Regions from separate parts of the Citrobacter sp. LJND-P06 genome, predicted to be linked through region 2. Evidence: riboswitches for the same ligand, from Rfam matches in the RefSeq annotation. Region 2 holds a riboswitch; the other holds the start of a gene.

Region 1 (4,807 bases), 560 kb from region 2:
GAAAATGGGGAACTGGAAGCCGATATTGCCCATCACTGGCAGCAAATATCCCCTTTGCAATGGCGGTTCTTTCTGCGACCGGGGATTCACTTTCACCACGGGCGAGAGCTGGAAATGGACGATGTGGTGGCGTCTCTCACGCGCATCAACGCCCTGCCGCTCTACTCGCATATTACGCAGATTGTCTCTCCGACAACCTGGACGCTGGATGTCCATCTCTCGCAGCCCGATCGCTGGCTTCCGTGGTTGTTAGGCCAGGTTCCGGCGATGATCCTGCCGCGGGAATGGGAAACCCTGAACAATTTTTCCAGCCATCCAATAGGCACAGGCCCCTATGCCGTGATGCGCAATACGCGTAATCAACTGAAGATCCACGCCTTTGACGATTACTTTGGCTATCGGGCGCTCATTGACGAGGTGAACGTTTGGGTATTACCGGACATTAGCGAAGAGCCGACGTGCGGCCTGATGCTCGAAGGCACTGTAGAAAGTGAAAAAGCCATTGAGAGTCGTCTTGAAGAGGGCTGTTACTATTTACTCTTTGATGCGCGAACCCATCGCGGCGCCAATCAGCACGTCAGAGAGTGGGTAAGCCACGTACTTTCTCCCACCCATTTGCTTTACCACGCCGATGAGCAGTACCAGCGCCTGTGGTTCCCCGCCTATGGATTACTGCCCCGCTGGCACCATGCCCGACCGGGACACGGTGAAAAACCTGCGGGTCTGGAAACCCTGACGCTGACGTACTATCGCGAGCACATTGAACATCGGGTTATCGCCCAAATCATGAGTGCCCTGCTGGCAGAACATCAGGTTCACCTGAATATTCAGGAGATCGACTACGATCAGTGGCACGCAGGCGAGATCGAAAGCGACATCTGGCTCAACAGCGCCAACTTCACGTTGCCGCTCGATTTCTCACTGTTCGCTCACTTATGCGAAGTGCCTCTGCTGCAAAACTGCATCCCACGAAACTGGAAAGAAGATGCCGCACAGTGGCACGCAGGCGAGATGAATCTGGCCGCCTGGTGTCAACAATTACTCGCAAGCAAAGCGATTGTGCCACTCATTCACCACTGGCTGATCATCCAGGGACAACGCAGTATGCGCGGCTTGCGGATGAACACGCTCGGCTGGTTCGACTTTAAATCGGCGTGGTTTGCCCCACCCGATCCTTAACCCTTTTGATCTCTTCACGTAATCATTACAATGTGCCGTTCTCAACGGGGTGCTGCGCCATACGCGTGGGCTGAGAAAATACCCGTCGAACCTGATCCGGATAACGCCGGCGAAGGGATTTGAGGCTCATGCTCAAGTCCTTTGCCACTCTTTTACTGAGGTGCAAAGTGTTAAAAAAATGTCTTCCTTTACTGGTGCTGTGTGCAGCACCGGCCTTCGCGAAACCGGTGCTGACCGTGTATACCTACGACTCCTTCGCCGCCGACTGGGGCCCCGGCCCCACCATCAAGAAAGCCTTCGAAGCCGACTGCCAGTGCGAACTGAAAATGGTGGCGCTGGAAGATGGCGTCTCATTGCTGAATCGCCTGCGCATGGAAGGGAAGAACAGCAAAGCGGATGTGGTGCTTGGGCTGGACAACAACCTGCTCGACGCCGCCACGCAAACCAACCTGTTTGCGAAAAGCGGTATTGCGCCTGATGCCGTCAACGTACCTGGCGGCTGGCAGAACGAGACGTTTGTCCCCTTCGACTACGGTTACTTCGCGTTTGTTTATGACAAAAACAAGCTGAAAAATCCGCCCAAAAGCCTGAAAGAGCTCGTCGAAAGCGACCAGAAATGGCGCGTGATTTATCAGGATCCACGTACCAGTACGCCGGGTCTTGGGCTGATGTTGTGGATGCAGAAAGTGTATGGCGATAAAGCCCCCGAAGCCTGGCAGAAGCTGGCAGCCAAAACGGTCACCGTCACCAAAGGCTGGAGCGAAGCCTATGGCCTGTTCCTGAAAGGGGAAAGCGACCTGGTGCTGAGCTACACCACCTCTCCGGCGTATCACACTATCGAAGAGAAAAAAGACCATTACGCCGCCGCAAACTTCAGCGAAGGCCACTATTTGCAGGTTGAAGTCGCCGCCCGTACCGCCGCCAGCAAGCAGCCGGAACTGGCAGAGAAATTCCTCAAGTTTATGGTTTCTCCGGCATTCCAGAATGCCATCCCCACCGGCAACTGGATGTACCCTGTCACCCACGTCACTCTGCCCGCCGGGTTTGATCAGTTGACCAAACCGGCCACTACGCTGGAGTTCACTCCTGCTGAAGTGGCATCGCAACGTCAGGCATGGATCAGCGAATGGCAACGCGCCGTCAGCCGTTAATTCCCGGCTGGCTGATACCCGGGCTTTGTGCCGCCACGCTGATGGCGGCAGTTGCCCTGGCGGCATTTCTGGCGCTCTGGCTTAACGCGCCACAGGGACAATGGCTCTCGCTTTGGCAGGACAGCTACCTGTGGCACGTGGTGCGTTTTTCGTTCTGGCAGGCGTTTCTCTCGGCGCTGTTGTCGGTGGTTCCGGCGATTTTCCTTGCCAGAGCGCTTTACCGACGCCGTTTCCCCGGTCGTCTGGCGTTATTACGCTTGTGCGCCATGACCCTGATTCTGCCGGTACTGGTTGCCGTTTTCGGTATTCTCAGCGTCTACGGCCGCCAGGGCTGGCTCGCCACACTCTGGCAAGCTTTCGGGCTGGAGTGGCGTTTCTCGCCTTACGGGTTGCAGGGTATTCTGCTGGCGCACGTCTTTTTTAATCTGCCGATGGCCAGCCGCTTGCTGCTACAGGCGCTGGAAAACATTCCCGGCGAACAGCGACAGCTCGCGGCGCAGTTAGGTATGCGCGGCTGGAATTTCTTCCGCTTTGTGGAGTGGCCGTGGTTACGTCGGCAGATCCCGCCAGTGGCGGCGCTCATTTTTATGCTCTGCTTCGCCAGTTTTGCTACCGTTCTTTCACTTGGCGGCGGCCCCCAGGCCACCACCATTGAGCTGGCGATTTATCAGGCGCTCAGTTACGACTTCGATCCTGCGCGGGCGGCAATACTGGCGTTGATTCAGATGACATGCTGCCTGGCGCTGGTGCTGCTCAGCCAGCGTTTAAGCAAATCCATTGCGCCGGGAACGACGTTGGTGCAAGGCTGGCGCGACCCGGACGATCGCCTGCATAGCCGCCTGAGCGACGCGGCGCTGATTATTCTGGCACTGTTGCTATTGCTGCCTCCGCTATTGGCGGTCATTGTTGACGGTTTCAACCGCCAGTTGCTGGATGTCCTCGCACAACCTGTGCTCTGGCAGGCCCTGTGGACTTCGCTTCGGATCGCTCTGGCCGCGGGGTTGCTGTGCGTGGTTCTGACCATGATGCTGTTGTGGAGCAGTCGCGAACTGCGGGCACGGCAACAGGTGCTGGCAGGCCAAACGCTGGAGTTGAGCGGCATGTTGATTCTTGCCATGCCCGGCATTGTCCTGGCGACAGGCTTTTTTCTGCTGCTGAACAACAGCATCGGTTTGCCGGAATCCGCAGACGGGATTGTGATTTTCACCAATGCGTTAATGGCGATACCTTACGCATTGAAAGTGCTGGAAAACCCAATGCGAGATGTGACGGCGCGTTACAGTATGCTGTGTCAGTCGCTGGGGATCGAGGGATGGTCACGCCTGAAAGTGGTGGAACTGCGCGCGCTGAAACGGCCGCTGGCGCAGGCGCTGGCGTTTGCCTGCGTGCTTTCGATTGGCGATTTTGGCGTCGTCGCCCTGTTTGGCAACGATGATTTCCGCACGCTGCCATTTTATCTGTACCAGCAGATTGGCTCTTACCGCAGTCAGGACGGGGCGGTAACGGCATTATTACTGCTGATACTCTGCTTTATGCTCTTTACCGTGATTGAAAAACTACCGGGGCGACATGTTAACTCTGACTGATATCACCTGGCTTTATCACCATTTGCCGATGCGTTTTACGCTTTCTGTGGAACGCGGCGAACAGGTGGCGGTGCTGGGGCCCAGCGGCGCCGGGAAAAGCACCTTGTTGAACCTCGTTGCCGGATTCCTCGCGCCCGCCAGCGGTACTCTGCTGATTGAAGGCGAGGATCACACCACCACGCCCCCGGCCCGTCGCCCGGTTTCGATGCTGTTTCAGGAAAACAACCTGTTCAGCCATCTTACGGTGCAACAAAACATCGGCCTTGGGCTTGATCCGGGACTGAAGCTCAATACGCCCCAGCGGGAGAAAATTCAGCATATTGCCCGCCAGATGGGTATCGATAACCTGATGGCGCGTTTACCGGGCGAGCTTTCCGGCGGCCAGCGTCAACGTGCGGCGCTGGCGCGCTGCCTCGTTCGCGAACAGCCGGTGTTGCTGCTCGACGAACCGTTTTCCGCTCTCGACCCCGCCCTGCGCCAGGAGATGCTGGCGTTGGTCAGCGACGTGTGTCGCGAACGGCAATTGACGTTGCTGATGGTGTCTCACAGCATAGAGGACGCGGCGCGTATTGCGACACGTTCCGTCGTGGTGGCTGACGGGCGCATCGCGTGGCAGGGTAATACCGATGAATTACTGAGCGGCAAGGCCAGCGCCTCGGCGCTGTTGGGGATTAAAGCATAACTAGCATTGCCGGATGGCGGCGTGAACGCCTTATCCGGCCTACAGATCGCACCCAGATAAGGTGAAACCGCCATCCGGCCTAAACCGAACTCAGTAGCCCACGACTTTTCGCAAAATATCAATATAGACCGGCATCAGCGGGTGGCGTAGCAACGCCACCAGCGCCATCACGCCGATAGCGAGGATCGCCGGCGTCAGCCACAACAAGC
Region 2 (4,807 bases):
ATGTCAGTGGTCCAGTCGAGTCCCAGCGCATCACAGCCTGTTTCCGCCATCGCTTCCAGCCATTGGCCGCCGCCCTTGGTAAACAGCGTGACTGGCACACGACGCCCTTCATTTTCACGCAGGAGACCATCGACAATTTTATGCATGTAATAGAGCGAGAACTGCTGATAATCGCGCCCGGTCAGCACGCCGCCCCAGGTATCGAAAATCATCACCGACTGTGCGCCCGCTTTGATCTGCGCATTGAGATACAGCGTGACGCTTTTCGCCAGTTTATCGAGCAGTAAATGGAGCGCCTGCGGGTCTGCATACATCATCTTTTTAATGACGGTAAAGGCTTTGCTGCTACCGCCTTCCACCATGTACGTCGCCAGCGTCCACGGACTGCCGGAAAAACCGATCAATGGGACTTCACCTTTCAGTTCGCGACGAATAGTGCGTACCGCATTCATCACGTAGCCCAGTTCATCTTCGGGATCAGGGATTGGCAATTTATCGACGTCGGCTTTGCAGGTCACCGGCGCGGTAAAGCGCGGGCCTTCTCCGGCTTCAAAGTAAAGCCCCAGGCCCATCGCATCCGGAATGGTCAGGATGTCCGAAAAGAGGATCGCCGCATCAAGCGGGTAACGGCGCAGCGGCTGGAGGGTGACTTCGCACGCCAGCTCGGCATTTTTGCACAGTGACATAAAATCGCCCGCTTGTGCGCGGGTGGCTTTATACTCCGGGAGATAACGGCCTGCCTGGCGCATCATCCATACAGGGGTGACATCAACGGGCTGGCGCAGCAGCGCACGCAGGTAACGATCGTTTTTCAGTTCGGTCATTTTTACATTCCTTTAGCGTTATGCGCCCAGTGTATCATGTCACTCGTACTCTGCCCGACACATTGCCACCGTATCTTCGATCAACCGACGTGCAACCGTGCCCGGCGGCGGCAGTAGCGGCAGATCGTCATAACGATACCACCCCGCTTCCAGTAACTCTTTCGGATCAATAACAATCTCCCCGCTGTCGTACTCCGCCATAAACGCGGTCATGAGCGACATCGGGAATGGCCACGGCTGCGACGTGACATAGCGCAGGTTCTTCACTTTAATACGGCTTTCTTCCATGACTTCACGCGCCACCGCTTGTTCCAGGGTTTCTCCCACTTCAACAAATCCAGCCAGCACCGTATGCACACCATTGCGATGGCGGGTATGTTGGGCGAGCAAAATGGAATCTTCCCGGCGAATCGCCACAATAATGCAAGGCGCTATTTGAGGGTAATAACGTTCGCGGCAATGACTGCACAACATGGCCCATTCGGTTTTACTCGGGTACATCGAATGACCGCAGTAGCCACAAAATTTATGCGAACGGTAAAACTCCGTCAGTTGCACACCCCGCCCGGCCAGTTGAAACAGGCCGACATCCTGATCGATAACCTGTCGTACGGATCCCATATCATGGCGGCGATGCTGCTGTACCAGCCAGACGGGTTCGCCTTCCCACTCCCCAATCTGAAGCGCGCGCTGCCCAACAAGATCGAACGTTGCCGCTTCGCCATGCGGCAGTTCTCCGCGAGGTAGCCATATTTTTTGCTCATGGCTGACGATCCACCAGCCGCTGTCTAATTTTTCAATTATACGATCCATATCTCTTGCGCTACCTTTGCTTCACAGGCATGTTGTTTACATTATTTTTACATTTTTGAGTGAGCAGTTTTTTGAATCTAAACTTGCGGAGTCAATCATGTTAAACCAGCTGGATAACCTGACAGAGCACGTCAGAGGAAGTAATAAACTGGTTGATCGCTGGCTACATGTACGTAAGCATCTGCTCGTGGCTTACTACAATTTGGTTGGCATTAAGCCTGGCAAAGAATCGTACATGCGCTTAAACGAAAAAGCGCTGGATGATTTTTGTCAAAGTCTGGTCGATTACCTTTCCGCCGGACATTTCAGTATTTATGAACGTATTCTCCATAAATTGGAAGGTAACGGGCAGCTTTTAAACGCAACGAAAATTTGGCCGTTGCTGGAAGCCAATACGCAATGCATTATGGATTACTACGATTCCAGCCTGGAAATGGCCATCGACCATGATAACTATCTTGAATTTCAAAAGGTTTTATCAGATATCGGCGAAGCGCTGGAATCCCGATTTATCCTTGAAGACAAGCTGATCATGCTGGTCTTTGACGCGATGCACGACAGCGCAAAGACTAAACGTCCTGCTTGAGTTCTACGCTATTAACGCGTAACTTATCTTCGTCGCCCCCTTTACCGGGGGCTATTTCTTGTCGGAGTGCCCAGTGTGAAAGCACGGGCTGAGACCGTTAATTCGGGATCCGCGGAACCTGATCAGGCTAATACCTGCGAAGGGAACAAGAGTCAAAATGCTGCTGTATCGCCCTCCTGGGCGATCCCTTCTTTTGGTTCATCCGTCGTCTGACAAGCCACTCCTTACTTTTTTTTGGAATGAGCTATGTCTGCAACAAAATTAACCCGTCGCCAGCAACGCGAACAAGCACAACACTTTATCAATACGCTGGAAGGCACCGCCTTTCCGAATTCAAAACGCATCTATATCACCGGCTCGCAGGCGGATATCCGCATCCCAATGCGCGAAATCCAGCTTAGCCCGACGTTGACCGGCGGCACAAAAGACCATCCTCAGTACGAAGAAAACGAAGCCATTCCGGTGTATGACACCTCGGGCCCGTACGGCGATCCTGATATCGCGATTAATGTTGAACAGGGTCTGGCAAAACTGCGTCAACCGTGGATTGACGCCCGCGCCGATAGCGAAGCACTGACCGACCGCAGCTCTGCCTATACCAAAGAGCGCCTGGCCGATGACGGTCTGGACGAACTTCGTTTCACGGGTCTGCTCACGCCGAAACGTGCCAAAGCCGGGAAATGCGTCACGCAATTGCATTATGCACGCCAGGGGATCGTCACGCCGGAGATGGAATTCATCGCTATCCGTGAAAACATGGGGCGCGAGCGTATCCGCAGTGAAGTGTTGCGCCACCAGCATCCAGGTGAAGGCTTTGGCGCACGTCTGCCGGAAAACATCACCCCGGAGTTTGTCCGTGATGAAGTGGCCGCCGGACGCGCAATTATCCCTGCCAACATCAACCACCCGGAATCTGAGCCAATGATTATTGGTCGCAACTTCCTGGTCAAAGTAAACGCCAATATCGGCAACTCGGCGGTGACCTCGTCCATCGAAGAAGAGGTCGAAAAACTGGTCTGGTCTACCCGCTGGGGCGCGGACACGGTGATGGACCTTTCAACGGGCCGCTATATTCACGAAACCCGCGAGTGGATCCTGCGTAACAGCCCGGTGCCGATCGGTACGGTGCCGATCTACCAGGCGCTGGAGAAGGTCAACGGGATCGCCGAAGATCTGACCTGGGAAGCCTTCCGCGATACGCTGCTGGAGCAGGCGGAACAGGGGGTGGATTACTTCACCATCCACGCGGGCGTGCTGCTGCGCTACGTGCCGATGACCGCCAAACGGCTGACCGGGATTGTCTCGCGCGGCGGCTCAATCATGGCGAAATGGTGCCTGTCCCATCATCAGGAAAACTTCCTCTACGAGCACTTTCGCGAGATTTGCGAAATCTGCGCCGCCTACGACGTTGCACTCTCTCTCGGCGATGGCCTGCGTCCAGGCTCGGTTCGTGACGCCAACGACGAAGCGCAGTTTGCTGAACTGCACACCCTCGGCGAGCTGACCAAAATCGCCTGGGAATATGACGTACAGGTGATGATCGAAGGCCCAGGGCATGTCCCCATGCAGATGATCCGCCGCAACATGACCGAAGAGCTGGAGCACTGTCATGAAGCGCCGTTCTACACCTTAGGCCCATTGACTACGGATATCGCGCCGGGTTATGACCATTTCACGTCCGGGATTGGCGCGGCGATGATTGGCTGGTTTGGCTGCGCGATGCTTTGCTACGTCACCCCGAAAGAACATCTCGGCTTACCCAACAAAGAAGACGTGAAACAAGGGCTTATCACCTACAAGATCGCCGCTCACGCCGCCGACCTGGCAAAGGGCCACCCGGGCGCGCAAATCCGCGATAACGCCATGTCGAAAGCGCGCTTCGAATTCCGTTGGGAAGACCAGTTTAATCTGGCGCTCGACCCGTTCACCGCCCGCGCGTACCACGATGAAACGCTGCCGCAGGAATCGGGCAAAGTCGCCCACTTCTGCTCAATGTGTGGGCCGAAGTTCTGCTCGATGAAAATCAGCCAGGAAGTTCGCGACTACGCCGCCGCTCAAACCATTGAAGTGGGTATGGCCGACATGTCGGAGAACTTCCGCGCCAAAGGCGGTGAGATCTACCTCAAAAAAGAGGAGGCATAATGTACCAGCCGGATTTTCCCACCGTCCCTTTCCGTCTCGGACTTTATCCGGTGGTGGACAGCGTACTCTGGATTGAACGCCTGCTGGAGGCGGGCGTGCGCACGATTCAACTGCGGATTAAAGATAAGCGCGATGAAGACGTGGAAGCGGATGTGGTCGCCGCGATTATGCTGGGGCGTCGTTTTGACGCCCGGTTGTTCATCAACGACTATTGGCGACTGGCGATCAAGCACAACGCGTATGGCGTCCATCTGGGTCAGGAGGATCTCGAAACGACCGACCTGAAAGCGATTCAGGCGGCAGGGTTGCGCCTTGGCGTCTCGACCCATGATGATATGGAAATCGACGTGGCGCTGGCCGCTCGCCCTTCGTATATCGCGTTGGGGCATGTCTTCCCGACACAAACCAAACAGATGCCCTCCGCCCCGCAAGGGCTGGAACA

Evidence for each region. A riboswitch is a leader RNA that binds a small molecule or an ion and turns the genes downstream of it on or off. The one in region 2 is predicted to bind thiamine pyrophosphate.
Region 1: linked by a shared signal. The riboswitch ahead of thiB (thiamine ABC transporter substrate binding subunit) and the one ahead of thiC (phosphomethylpyrimidine synthase ThiC) in region 2 are both predicted to bind thiamine pyrophosphate.

What each region holds. Positions count from the first base shown of each region.
Region 1 covers NZ_CP187317.1:3,789,832-3,794,638, forward strand. The annotation lists gene sgrR (HTH-type transcriptional regulator SgrR) at 1-1,179, shown strand, start outside; TPP riboswitch at 1,215-1,315, shown strand; gene thiB (thiamine ABC transporter substrate binding subunit) at 1,347-2,330, shown strand; gene thiP (thiamine/thiamine pyrophosphate ABC transporter permease ThiP) at 2,306-3,916, shown strand; gene thiQ (thiamine ABC transporter ATP-binding protein ThiQ) at 3,900-4,598, shown strand; gene ACO7SM_RS17970 (DedA family protein) at 4,689-4,807, opposite strand, start outside.
Region 2 covers NZ_CP187317.1:4,345,766-4,350,572, forward strand. The annotation lists gene hemE (uroporphyrinogen decarboxylase) at 1-824, opposite strand, end outside; gene nudC (NAD(+) diphosphatase) at 864-1,637, opposite strand; gene rsd (sigma D regulator) at 1,735-2,223, shown strand; TPP riboswitch at 2,276-2,385, shown strand; gene thiC (phosphomethylpyrimidine synthase ThiC) at 2,470-4,365, shown strand; gene thiE (thiamine phosphate synthase) at 4,365-4,807, shown strand, end outside.